Regions from separate parts of the Brassicibacter mesophilus genome, predicted to be linked through region 1. Evidence: riboswitches for the same ligand, from Rfam matches in the RefSeq annotation. Region 1 holds a riboswitch; each other region holds the start of a gene.
The links. Region 1 has a riboswitch for cyclic di-GMP ahead of HNR33_RS12785 (transglutaminase-like domain-containing protein). Riboswitches for the same ligand answer to the same signal wherever they lie in the genome.
Positions count from the first base shown of each region.

Region 1 (3,289 bases):
TACAAAGATGGAGAACTACTAGAAACATCAGAAGTAATGACAGTACTAGTGGCAAACCCAGTAGTAGAAAATGTAAGTTATGAAAACATGCCAATAGGTTACAGGGTAGATGAAGCTAATTCAACAGAACTACCATATACAGTGACTGAGGAAAGCAGTGTAATAGAGGTATACTATGCAGTAGATGAAGAGCAGACCTTAGATTATACAGTAAGCTACTATAAAGACGGAGAACTACTAGAAACATCAGAAGTAATGACAGTACTAGTGGCAAACCCAGTAGTAGAAAATGTAAGTTATGCTAATATGCCAATAGGCTACAAGGTAGACGAAGAAGCATCAACAAGCCTACCATATACAGTGACTGAGGAAAGCAGTGTAATAGAGGTATACTATGTAGTAGACCAAGAGCAGACATTAGACTATACAGTGAATTACTACAAGGATGGAGCAGTTGAACCATTTGCGACATCTAGTGGAGAAGTACTAGTAGCGAATCCAGTAGTAGAAAGTATAAGCTATGAAAACATGCCAATAGGCTACAAGGTAGATGAAGCTAATTCAACAGAACTACCATATACAGTGACTGAGGAAAGCAGTGTAATCAAAGTATACTATACTTCGAGAACAGATATTAGCTATACAGTAAACTACCTAGAAAAAAATACAAATAGAGCTCTAGCAAAACAAAGAATAGTGAAAGACCAAACCTTTAGGGCAAAAATAACTGAAAAAGCAATTAACATAGCAGGTTATAAGAAGGTAGCTCCAGCAAGTGTTACAATTACTCTAGCTGTAGAAGGAAATAAAATAAGCTTCTATTACATAAAAATAGAAGACAAAGATGATGATGACGATGACAGAGATAAAGACAAAGACAGAGACAAAGATGATGACAAGGAAATTGAGATAATTGATGAAGAGATTCCATTAGCTGTACCTGAGCTAAACAGGAACGATCATTATCAATACATCAAAGGTTATCCTGACAATACAGTAAAGCCAGAAGGATTAATTACCAGAGAAGAAGTAGCTACAGTATTCTACAGACTTTTGACTGAAGAATATAGAAACAACCTAAAGACCAATATTCACGATTTTTCTGATGTAGCAGCAGATAGATGGTCAAATATGCACATTGCTACCCTTGCTAAGGGAGAAATAATCCAAGGGTATACAGATGGAGCGTTTAAGCCAAGTAATTATATTACAAGAGCAGAACTTGCTACAATAGCTTCTAGATTTAATAACTTAAGTCCATTTGAAAGTGATAAATTCTCAGACATTAATGGACACTGGGCAAATGAGTATATAAACTCAGCAGCAGAAAAAGGATGGGTAAATGGCTATGATGATGGGACTTTCAAACCTGATCAGTATATCACTCGAGCTGAATTCGTAACTCTAGTCAACAATGTACTAGAAAGAAGTGTTAGTAAAGGTGAGATATTGCCAGAAGCAAGAAAGTATCCAGATTTAGATGAATCTAAATGGTATTATGAAGCAATGCAAGAGGCGCTTAATAGCCATTATTACAATAGATTAGAAGACGGCAGCGAGGATTGGACAGAAATATATTATCCAAAATTGGATATGTAAAACTCAATATAATAGCAAAAGGGGCAGGCAGCTTGCTTTGTCCCTTTCTCTATTGAATCAGATTCTATTTGGAAAACTTGTCCAAAAAAACTATTTACTTTAAAGAAGTATGTGATATAATAAAAGCAAACTAAATATTTTGAAGATCAGCTAATAAGCGATAAAGGCAAACCTTGGGAAACTGAGGGACGCAAAACTATAGGGCCTGTAACATGGCAGCCAGTTACCGAAAGATTAGTTTTTTATTTCCGCTTTAGCTGATAACTCTTAAACGATAATAGCAAACCTTGGGAAACTGGGGGACGCAAAGCTACAGGGCCTGTAACATGGCAGCCAGCTACCGAAAGGAGAAGTTTTCAGTGAAAAAAACAAGATGTATTGCAATGTTAATTATATTTATAATGTTATTTAGTTCTTTAACAGTTAATGCTTCTTCAAGTGTTACTATTGATATAAAAAAAGCAGAAGAAGGCATAGTCAGAATATCATATAATGAAATAAATAAAAAAACCAAGGTTATGGTAGAAAAAGATTCCATAAAATATTATTATGATTTAAAAAATGATGGAGAGTTTTTTCCGCTTCAGCTTGGACAAGGTAGATATATAGTATCAGTATTAGAAAATACTTCAGGTAATAAATATAAAGTTATAGCCACAGAGAGTTTTGAAGCAGATATCTCCGAAGAAAATTCAGTATATCTCAAATCTACTCAACCAATTTCATGGAATGAAGATATGGAAGCTATCAAACTTGCAGAATCTTTAACACAAGATGAACAAGACCAAGGACAAATAGTACAAGTCCTATACGATTATGTTGTGAATAATATAAGTTATGATTACGAAAAGGTGGACAACCTTAGTTCAGATTATATACCTGATATAGATACAGTTTTGAAAGATGGAAAAGGGATATGTTATGACTACTCAGCGCTATTAGGAGCAATGTTGAGAAGTAGGGGTATACCTGCAAAGCTCGTAAAAGGATATAGAGAGGATATAAATGCATATCATGCATGGAATGAGGTTTATATTGATGGCACTTGGAAAGTTATCGATGCGACATATGATGCTTGGGCCCTCAAAACTGGGACAAGCCATAATATGTTTCAAGATGCAAATGAATACAATAAATTGAAAGAATACTAAAAAGAAGCCTGGATTCCAGGTTTTTTTTATTAGTCTTTTAAATGCTTTTAGAATATAATATAAATGTATATCAATGAAAAATGAGTATAAAAAACGTTTATGCGATGGAGATTTTTATTATTTTGACTTAAGTATTTGCTTTATATTTTGCAATTTAAAATATCTCTATGAAGTATCATAGTTGTTGAAGGGAGCGATAAAATGGACAATAGACCAATAGGAATATTCGACTCAGGTATTGGAGGATTGACAGTATTAAAAGAAGTCATGGAGCAATTACCTAATGAAGATATAATATATTTTGGAGATACAGCAAGAATACCATATGGTACAAAATCAAAAGAAACAGTAAAGAAATATGCATTTCAATGTATAAAGTTTTTGTTAAGCAAAGATATAAAAGCTATAGTTATAGCATGTAATACTGCAAGTGCAATTTCACTAGAAGAAGCTTTAAAAGTATTTGATGTACCGATACTGGGAGTTATAAACCCAGGAGCGAGGGCAGCCATAGAAGCAACAAAAAACAATAAAATAGG
Region 1 is NZ_JBNPXI010000011.1:101,466-104,754, reverse strand. Features, by position in the region: partial or broken gene HNR33_RS12790 (S-layer homology domain-containing protein) at 1-1,599, shown strand, start outside; cyclic di-GMP riboswitch class I at 1,755-1,830, shown strand; cyclic di-GMP riboswitch class I at 1,869-1,944, shown strand; gene HNR33_RS12785 (transglutaminase-like domain-containing protein) at 1,959-2,750, shown strand; gene murI (glutamate racemase) at 2,952-3,289, shown strand, end outside.

Region 2 (3,289 bases), on a different contig from region 1:
TTCAGTGCCATATTTTCTACCATTCATAAAGATATCATTTATTGCTTTACTAGGAACTGCATTTCTTTTTAGTAAAAATCCTCCTTCTCTAGTAAGTTCCCAAAAGTTAGTATTACAATAAGCTTTACGAAAGACTTTAAATGCTAATCCACTTCTATTCAATCTTATAGATGCATTAACAATATTTGAACGAATCTTAAGCTCAAAACGTAGCTCATCTAATGAAGAATATCGATACACCTTTGAACTTTCAGATAAAATATTTATGATTTTTCGTTCAATAATATTTGCAGGATAGTTTTCGATAATATTATTTGGAGGGATTATTCTACCGTTTATCCTAATCATAATGACCCTCCTTTAGCTTTTGCTATATTGATTTGACTAGCTATAGGGTATCTGATCCATTCTTTCCACCATGTATTGTCTTTACGATATGTCATATAAGAAAAGCTTGAAAGAAGGGTTTTAGCATCATTATTTAGTTTTTTAAACGAATTTAATACATTGTTTTCCTTATTAGTTAATGGATCAACAAATTCTCCAGTATCAATTAATATTTTTTTACATAAATACTTAGCTTCTAAATTTACTTCATAAGGGATAGGCTCACTTGTTAGCTGAAAACTCTCACCTGTATAATATAAAAATGGACTGTTTTCTTCAAACCATTTTATAAAATATGTGTATTTTTCCTCGTTGCTTTTTGGGCTATTTATACTTATACCGGGGATAAAGCTTAAAAGCTTATTTGCCAGCCTCACTTCTTTTTTATCTGTGGATTTTAAATGCTCTGCTAATAAATAAAGACTCTTAAGTTCGCGTGATTCAAAAAGTGCCCATACAAGATCGTGAATATAGAAACCTCTTTTGTATCGGTCAAAAACTAAATCTACTATAATTGGTAGCTCTGAATTATCATTAAATGATTTTATTAGGAGTATAGCAGCTTTATCTAATACTTCGTCGAAATCATTATTAAGCCCATCATCAGTATAACCACTTTCGAGTATCCATTTTAAAGTAGTTTGAGTTGAATGAGTATGTTCAGATGACAGGGTAGTTGCAAAAGAAATATCCTTTTTCTCATCTCTTATTCCATCAATAAATCCCAGTGCTACTCTGTTTTTATAGCTTAGTTCTTTAGTGATGTTAAATTCATTAATTTTATCTTGTAGCAAAAACAATGAAGTAAAACTTACATTTTGTTCATTAATTAATTCTACGGCTTTTTTAATATTTTTTTTAGCAGTTGAATCAAAAAGGTCTTTCATATTTTCAGTGCCATTATCTATCCTTGTTTTATCCAAAAGGTTTGTAATGTTTATTTGATTCATTGAACTTTATACCCCCTTGCGTTTAGATGATATATTATATAATATTGCTAAACTAATTTTGTGTTTATCAAAGTGCAAAAAAATATTATAAATATGTTAAAATAAATAATAAAATTGTATTAGCTAAATTGTTTAAAAATTGAGATAAGTAAATCTAAAACAAAAAACGACAAAATACTATGATATAATGTAAGGATATTAGTGCTATTTTAAATATGTTGAAATATCAAAATTTGATAAAGGCAAACTTATTGAAAGATAGGGACGCAAAGCCAAGGACCTAAGGCAAGGAAAGCTTGTTATGGTAGCCGGTTGCCGAAAAGCAAAAGATATGTCTTTTTATGCCCTTTTCGGTATGAGAAGACATTTTTTGTAGCAAGAGAATATGTATTTAAGAAACAACTATATTTTAAAATAGGGAGGTAGTTACTTTGAAAAGGAACAAAATTTTAATTTTAAGTTTAATTACTCTTTTAATTTTTTCATCATTCCCTGTACAAGCTGATGACAGCAATTTACAGCATAATGACAATAAAACATATGAGCAGTTAGCTGAGCTGTCTGAATCCATAGTTTTAATTAAAGCCTATAATGAAAAGGGAGAGGTTGAAAAATTTGGATCAGGAGTAGTTATTAGTGAAAATGGTCTTATTATAACAAACTATCATGTGCTTGAGGGTGGAGTTTACTTCGGTGTAGTTATGGAAGGTATGGAAGAAGGTTATGAATATGGCACAATAAATGTATTAGGGTTATCTCAAGAAGCTGATTTAGGACTGATTAAAATAAATGTACCAACAAAACCATTAAATATTGGAGCTACTGAGAATTTAAAAAAGGGGCAAAAGGTAGTAGCAATAGGAAACCCTTTAGGTTTTGAAAATACAATTTCTGACGGTATTATTTCTGCTATTAGAGACTTTGATGGAGTAGAAGTAATCCAGACAACAACACCAATCTCTCCAGGAAGTTCAGGAGGTGCACTCATGGACATGAATGGAGATTTAATTGGAATAACTACGTTAGTTACAGTAGATGGACAAAATTTAAACTTTGCAGTATCAAGTAAACATATATTTGAATTGTTAGAAGATAAAAATACAAAAATGAACATGGAAATCTGGGGACAGAATGGTCTGTTTGAATATGGTGATTCTTCTATTGTATTTGATACATTTAACTACCATCATAACAATAAACACATAATAAACTTAATTTCAAATAATGAAACTAAAATGGACTTCAGTATTTTTATTCTAAGTGAGAACTTTAGAAATCAAGTTGAAGAATTATATATAAATAACATACAAGAAATTGCAAAAAAATATGAGATTAAAGACTATGAATTTAATTTGTTCGCAGGAGAAAGTACATTTACATATCAATACTATAACGGCAAAATAAAGAATAAAAAATGGACATATCCTAAGAATGATAGTAAGTCAAAAGAGAATATTTTAAAGATTAACTTAGGAAATGAAATATATTCACTAGATCATCAGCTTACCATAAATTCGGATGAATATCATATAATAAGCAACATGTTTGAAGGCTTAATGACTGAAAAAAATGGAGAAATGCAACTCGCAATGGCAAAAAATTATACCGTGTCTGATGATGGAAAAACTTATACTTTTTATTTAAAAGATGCTAAATGGTCTGATGGGGAGCCAGTAAAGGCTTCACATTTTGAATATGCGTGGAAAAAGGCACTAAATCCAGATGAGTTTGTATTCGATGCATTTAAATTATATTGTATTGAAGGTGCACAGAATTATAATGAAGGTACAGGAAGAATAGAAGATGTTAAAATTAAGGCTATTAATGACAAAACATTACAAGTCAAACTAACTCAGCCAACTCCATACTTCGTAAAGTTAATTTCTTTACCAGTTTATTTACCACTACGAAAGGATATAGTTGAGCAATCACCATATGACTGGGCTGAAAAT
Region 2 is NZ_JBNPXI010000022.1:33,128-36,416, forward strand. Features, by position in the region: gene HNR33_RS18250 (protein-glutamine gamma-glutamyltransferase) at 1-348, opposite strand, end outside; gene HNR33_RS18255 (hypothetical protein) at 345-1,337, opposite strand; cyclic di-GMP riboswitch class I at 1,569-1,657, shown strand; gene HNR33_RS18260 (ABC transporter substrate-binding protein) at 1,769-3,289, shown strand, end outside.
Region 2: linked by a shared signal. The riboswitch ahead of HNR33_RS18260 (ABC transporter substrate-binding protein) and the one ahead of HNR33_RS12785 (transglutaminase-like domain-containing protein) in region 1 are both predicted to bind cyclic di-GMP.

Region 3 (3,289 bases), on a different contig from region 1:
TCTGATATCTTAAAAGAGAACGCACACATAGTTGAATTAGCATCCACAGAATTAAATGATGATGCAACAGAAACATCTGCTACCACAGAAGAACTATCTGCAGGAATGGAAGAAACCGCAGCATCATCAGAAGAAATAAATGCGTCGGTACAAGAAATAGAAAAGGCTATTGAATCAATATCACAGAAAGCAGAGGCAGGAGCTTTAGAAGCACAAGATGTATACAAAAGAGCAGGAGAGCTGAAAAATACTGCAGTAGAGTCAGTTGAGAAATCTGAAAAGATATATGAAAATGTAAAGAAAGACCTAGATATTGCAATAGAACAGATAGATGCAGTTAAAAAAATAAATATACTAGCAGATACAATACTTCAGATAACAAGTCAAACCAACCTTTTAGCATTAAATGCTGCTATAGAGGCAGCTAGAGCAGGAGAAGCTGGAAGAGGGTTTGCAGTAGTAGCAGATGAGATAAGAAAATTAGCAGAACAATCATCACAAGCAATAACAGATATACAGGAAGTAGTGGAAATAGTAAATCCATCAGTAGATAATCTAGTAAAAAGCTCAAGGGAAATACTTGAGTTTGTAGAAACAGAAGTAAATAAAGATTACAAAACCCTTGTTGGAGTAGGAGAACAATACAGTAAAGACGCAGATACATTTAATAGCCTAATTATGGATTTCAGTGCTACGTTTCAACAGCTGAGAGCTGCAATACAAGACATTTCAACAGCTGTGAATGAAGTGTCTATAACAATGAATGAAGGGGCAAGTGGAGTCGAAGATATAGCAGTTAGAACGACAAATATAGTAGAAAAGCTTGTCAATATCAGAAATACAACAAATGGTAACTTAGAAAGTGCAACTAAGCTTGTCAATATAGTATCTAAAATAAAGATGTAAAATTAAAAATAGAATGGTATTTTATAGATATTTAACTGTAGGCATTATAATTATTATGCTTACAGTTTTTATTGTTCCCAAAACTGATTCTAACAAGCTTTTAAGATACTGATAGATTTTCAATTTAAAGGCTATATAAAATAATAGGATTCATAAAAATATTACATATAATATACAACTAAAATATAAAGCAAAGTAATGCTAATTTTATAAAAAGAATATAGAGAAAGTTAGAAATTGGGAGAGGTGTACTATGTGGAATATAAACTATTGGTACTAAAGTCCCCAAAATGCAAAATGTGTAATATTATAAAGAAATAAAAAAGAAATTGTAAATTAATAAAGAATATGGGATTGATGTAAAAGGTTGTTTAATAATTTCTAGAAATTTCTTAGATATAATTAAAATTGACAAAGGCAAACTCATAGAAATGTGGGAACGCAAAGCTATTGGATCTAAGGCAAGAGATTACTATGACAGCCAGGCTGCCGGACAACTTAGTATGAAAACTTTCATGCTCTTTTTCGGCATGAGAGTTTTTTATTTTTAAAAAACAAGGAGGGACAACTATAGTAAAGCAAAGAAAAAAGATGAGTTTTTTGCTTAGGAATGCTATGTATATTTCTTCTTTCAAATGTTTTAATGAAGAAATATTATATACAGAATCAGTTGTATCTTTAGATGAACTAAGAATAAGTATTAACTTAATCATGAAGGTTTTAGATAAAAACAATTTATTGAATGAGAAAATATGCAAAGTAAGGGATTGGTTTGAACATGATGGATACTTAACTACAAAAGAAGTCATTTCAAAAGATTTCATACTAGAACTTACAAAAGATAATGAAACATTTTATAAGAGTCGCTCAGGAGAAACATATGCTAAATTAGGGTTATTTGATGAATGTTACAGGTGGTATCTAAGAATATATATAATTGATGAGTATGATTTAAAAGAAGATGAAGAAAAAGGAGGAACATTTGATATTTGCATAAACAAAGAAATATCAAAATTATTGAAAAGTCAAATCGAATATGTAGTACTTATCAAATTGAAAAGAGATGAACCAAAGAAATTTTTCGAACAAAGATATGCTAGATGATGTTAGCGTCACAGAATAATAAAATGATCACTAACTGGAGCTGAAGAGACACTTTGGTTGTCATATCTAAGTAAATGTCAAATACATTCTAACTGAGATTTTCAACAAAAGAATGCAATGAATATCTAGAAAATGAGTCAAATGCGGTACATTAGGATCATTTTCTTTTACCAAGATTAAAGATATATTCATTGATTCACAATTCCAGCCACGTGCTATGAGTGATCGTCCAAAGGTAGTACCTGAAGGCTCTATTAATTTTGCAATGATCAACCAGTTCGTCGAAATTACTGAGGACATGGTATTTACTGAGGAATACTCTATCGCACTTTACTAAGAGCATTGAATACTTGATTTAGATAATGAGAGAATCGGCTATCTTTAACCTACTAAAGCAGGTTATAAGATAGTGGATTTTTTATAGTATTAAAGTACTAAAAATGATAATATTGATGGAAAAATGTTTTAATCGACAACATTCTACAAATTTCTCGGATGAGATTTGATATACTACGTCGGTGGTAAAACAAAACTAACAGACTAACAAATTTTCGAAAAAGGTAAACTTATCGAAAGATAAGGACACAAAGCTGCGGATCTAAAGTCAGATGACCATGGTAGCCGGGTTGCCGAATTATAACGTGTAAGTGTAAAATCCTTTCATGCATTTCGGTATGTAAGGATTTTTTGTTTTATGACACGAATTATTTGAAAGGAGGATGAAATTATGACTGAGGATATTGAAACGATGGATATTGCTGATGATGTAATTGTATGTACAAATTGCAATAGCTCATTAGTAGAACCGGAGTATAAGGTACCCTTGTGTAAGGAGTGCAGAGATAAGTTATCAAACCGTCCAATACCATTATGGATAAAAGCTTTTTTTGGTATAATCATTATTATTCTTATTTTATCTCTTGTAAAGTTTCCATCTTCAGTGAAAGCAGGTGTTGCTCATGAAAGAGGGGTTAGGGCCGAGAAGGAGAGGAGATATATCACTACTATGAATGAATATGAAAAAATATTAAACAAGTATCCTAATTCAACACTTGCTCTGGCTAAACTTAGTATTGCATACTATCAAAATGGTAAAATTGATGAAGCAGTAGAGACAATTAATAAAATTGTTGGACAAGAGGTAGATGAAGATTTAATCAAAGAGCTTGATACCGTTACAGATAATATATCTACCTTTTACTATCCAAATGAAGATTTAACTAAGATATTAAACAGTCCACAGGAGAATTACTATTCGGAAGAGCTATTAATACAATTA
Region 3 is NZ_JBNPXI010000015.1:87,704-90,992, forward strand. Features, by position in the region: gene HNR33_RS15160 (methyl-accepting chemotaxis protein) at 1-906, shown strand, start outside; cyclic di-GMP riboswitch class I at 1,313-1,400, shown strand; gene HNR33_RS15165 (hypothetical protein) at 1,498-2,010, shown strand; gene HNR33_RS15170 (oleate hydratase) at 2,201-2,347, shown strand; cyclic di-GMP riboswitch class I at 2,560-2,644, shown strand; gene HNR33_RS15175 (tetratricopeptide repeat protein) at 2,738-3,289, shown strand, end outside.
Region 3: linked by a shared signal. The riboswitch ahead of HNR33_RS15165 (hypothetical protein) and the one ahead of HNR33_RS12785 (transglutaminase-like domain-containing protein) in region 1 are both predicted to bind cyclic di-GMP.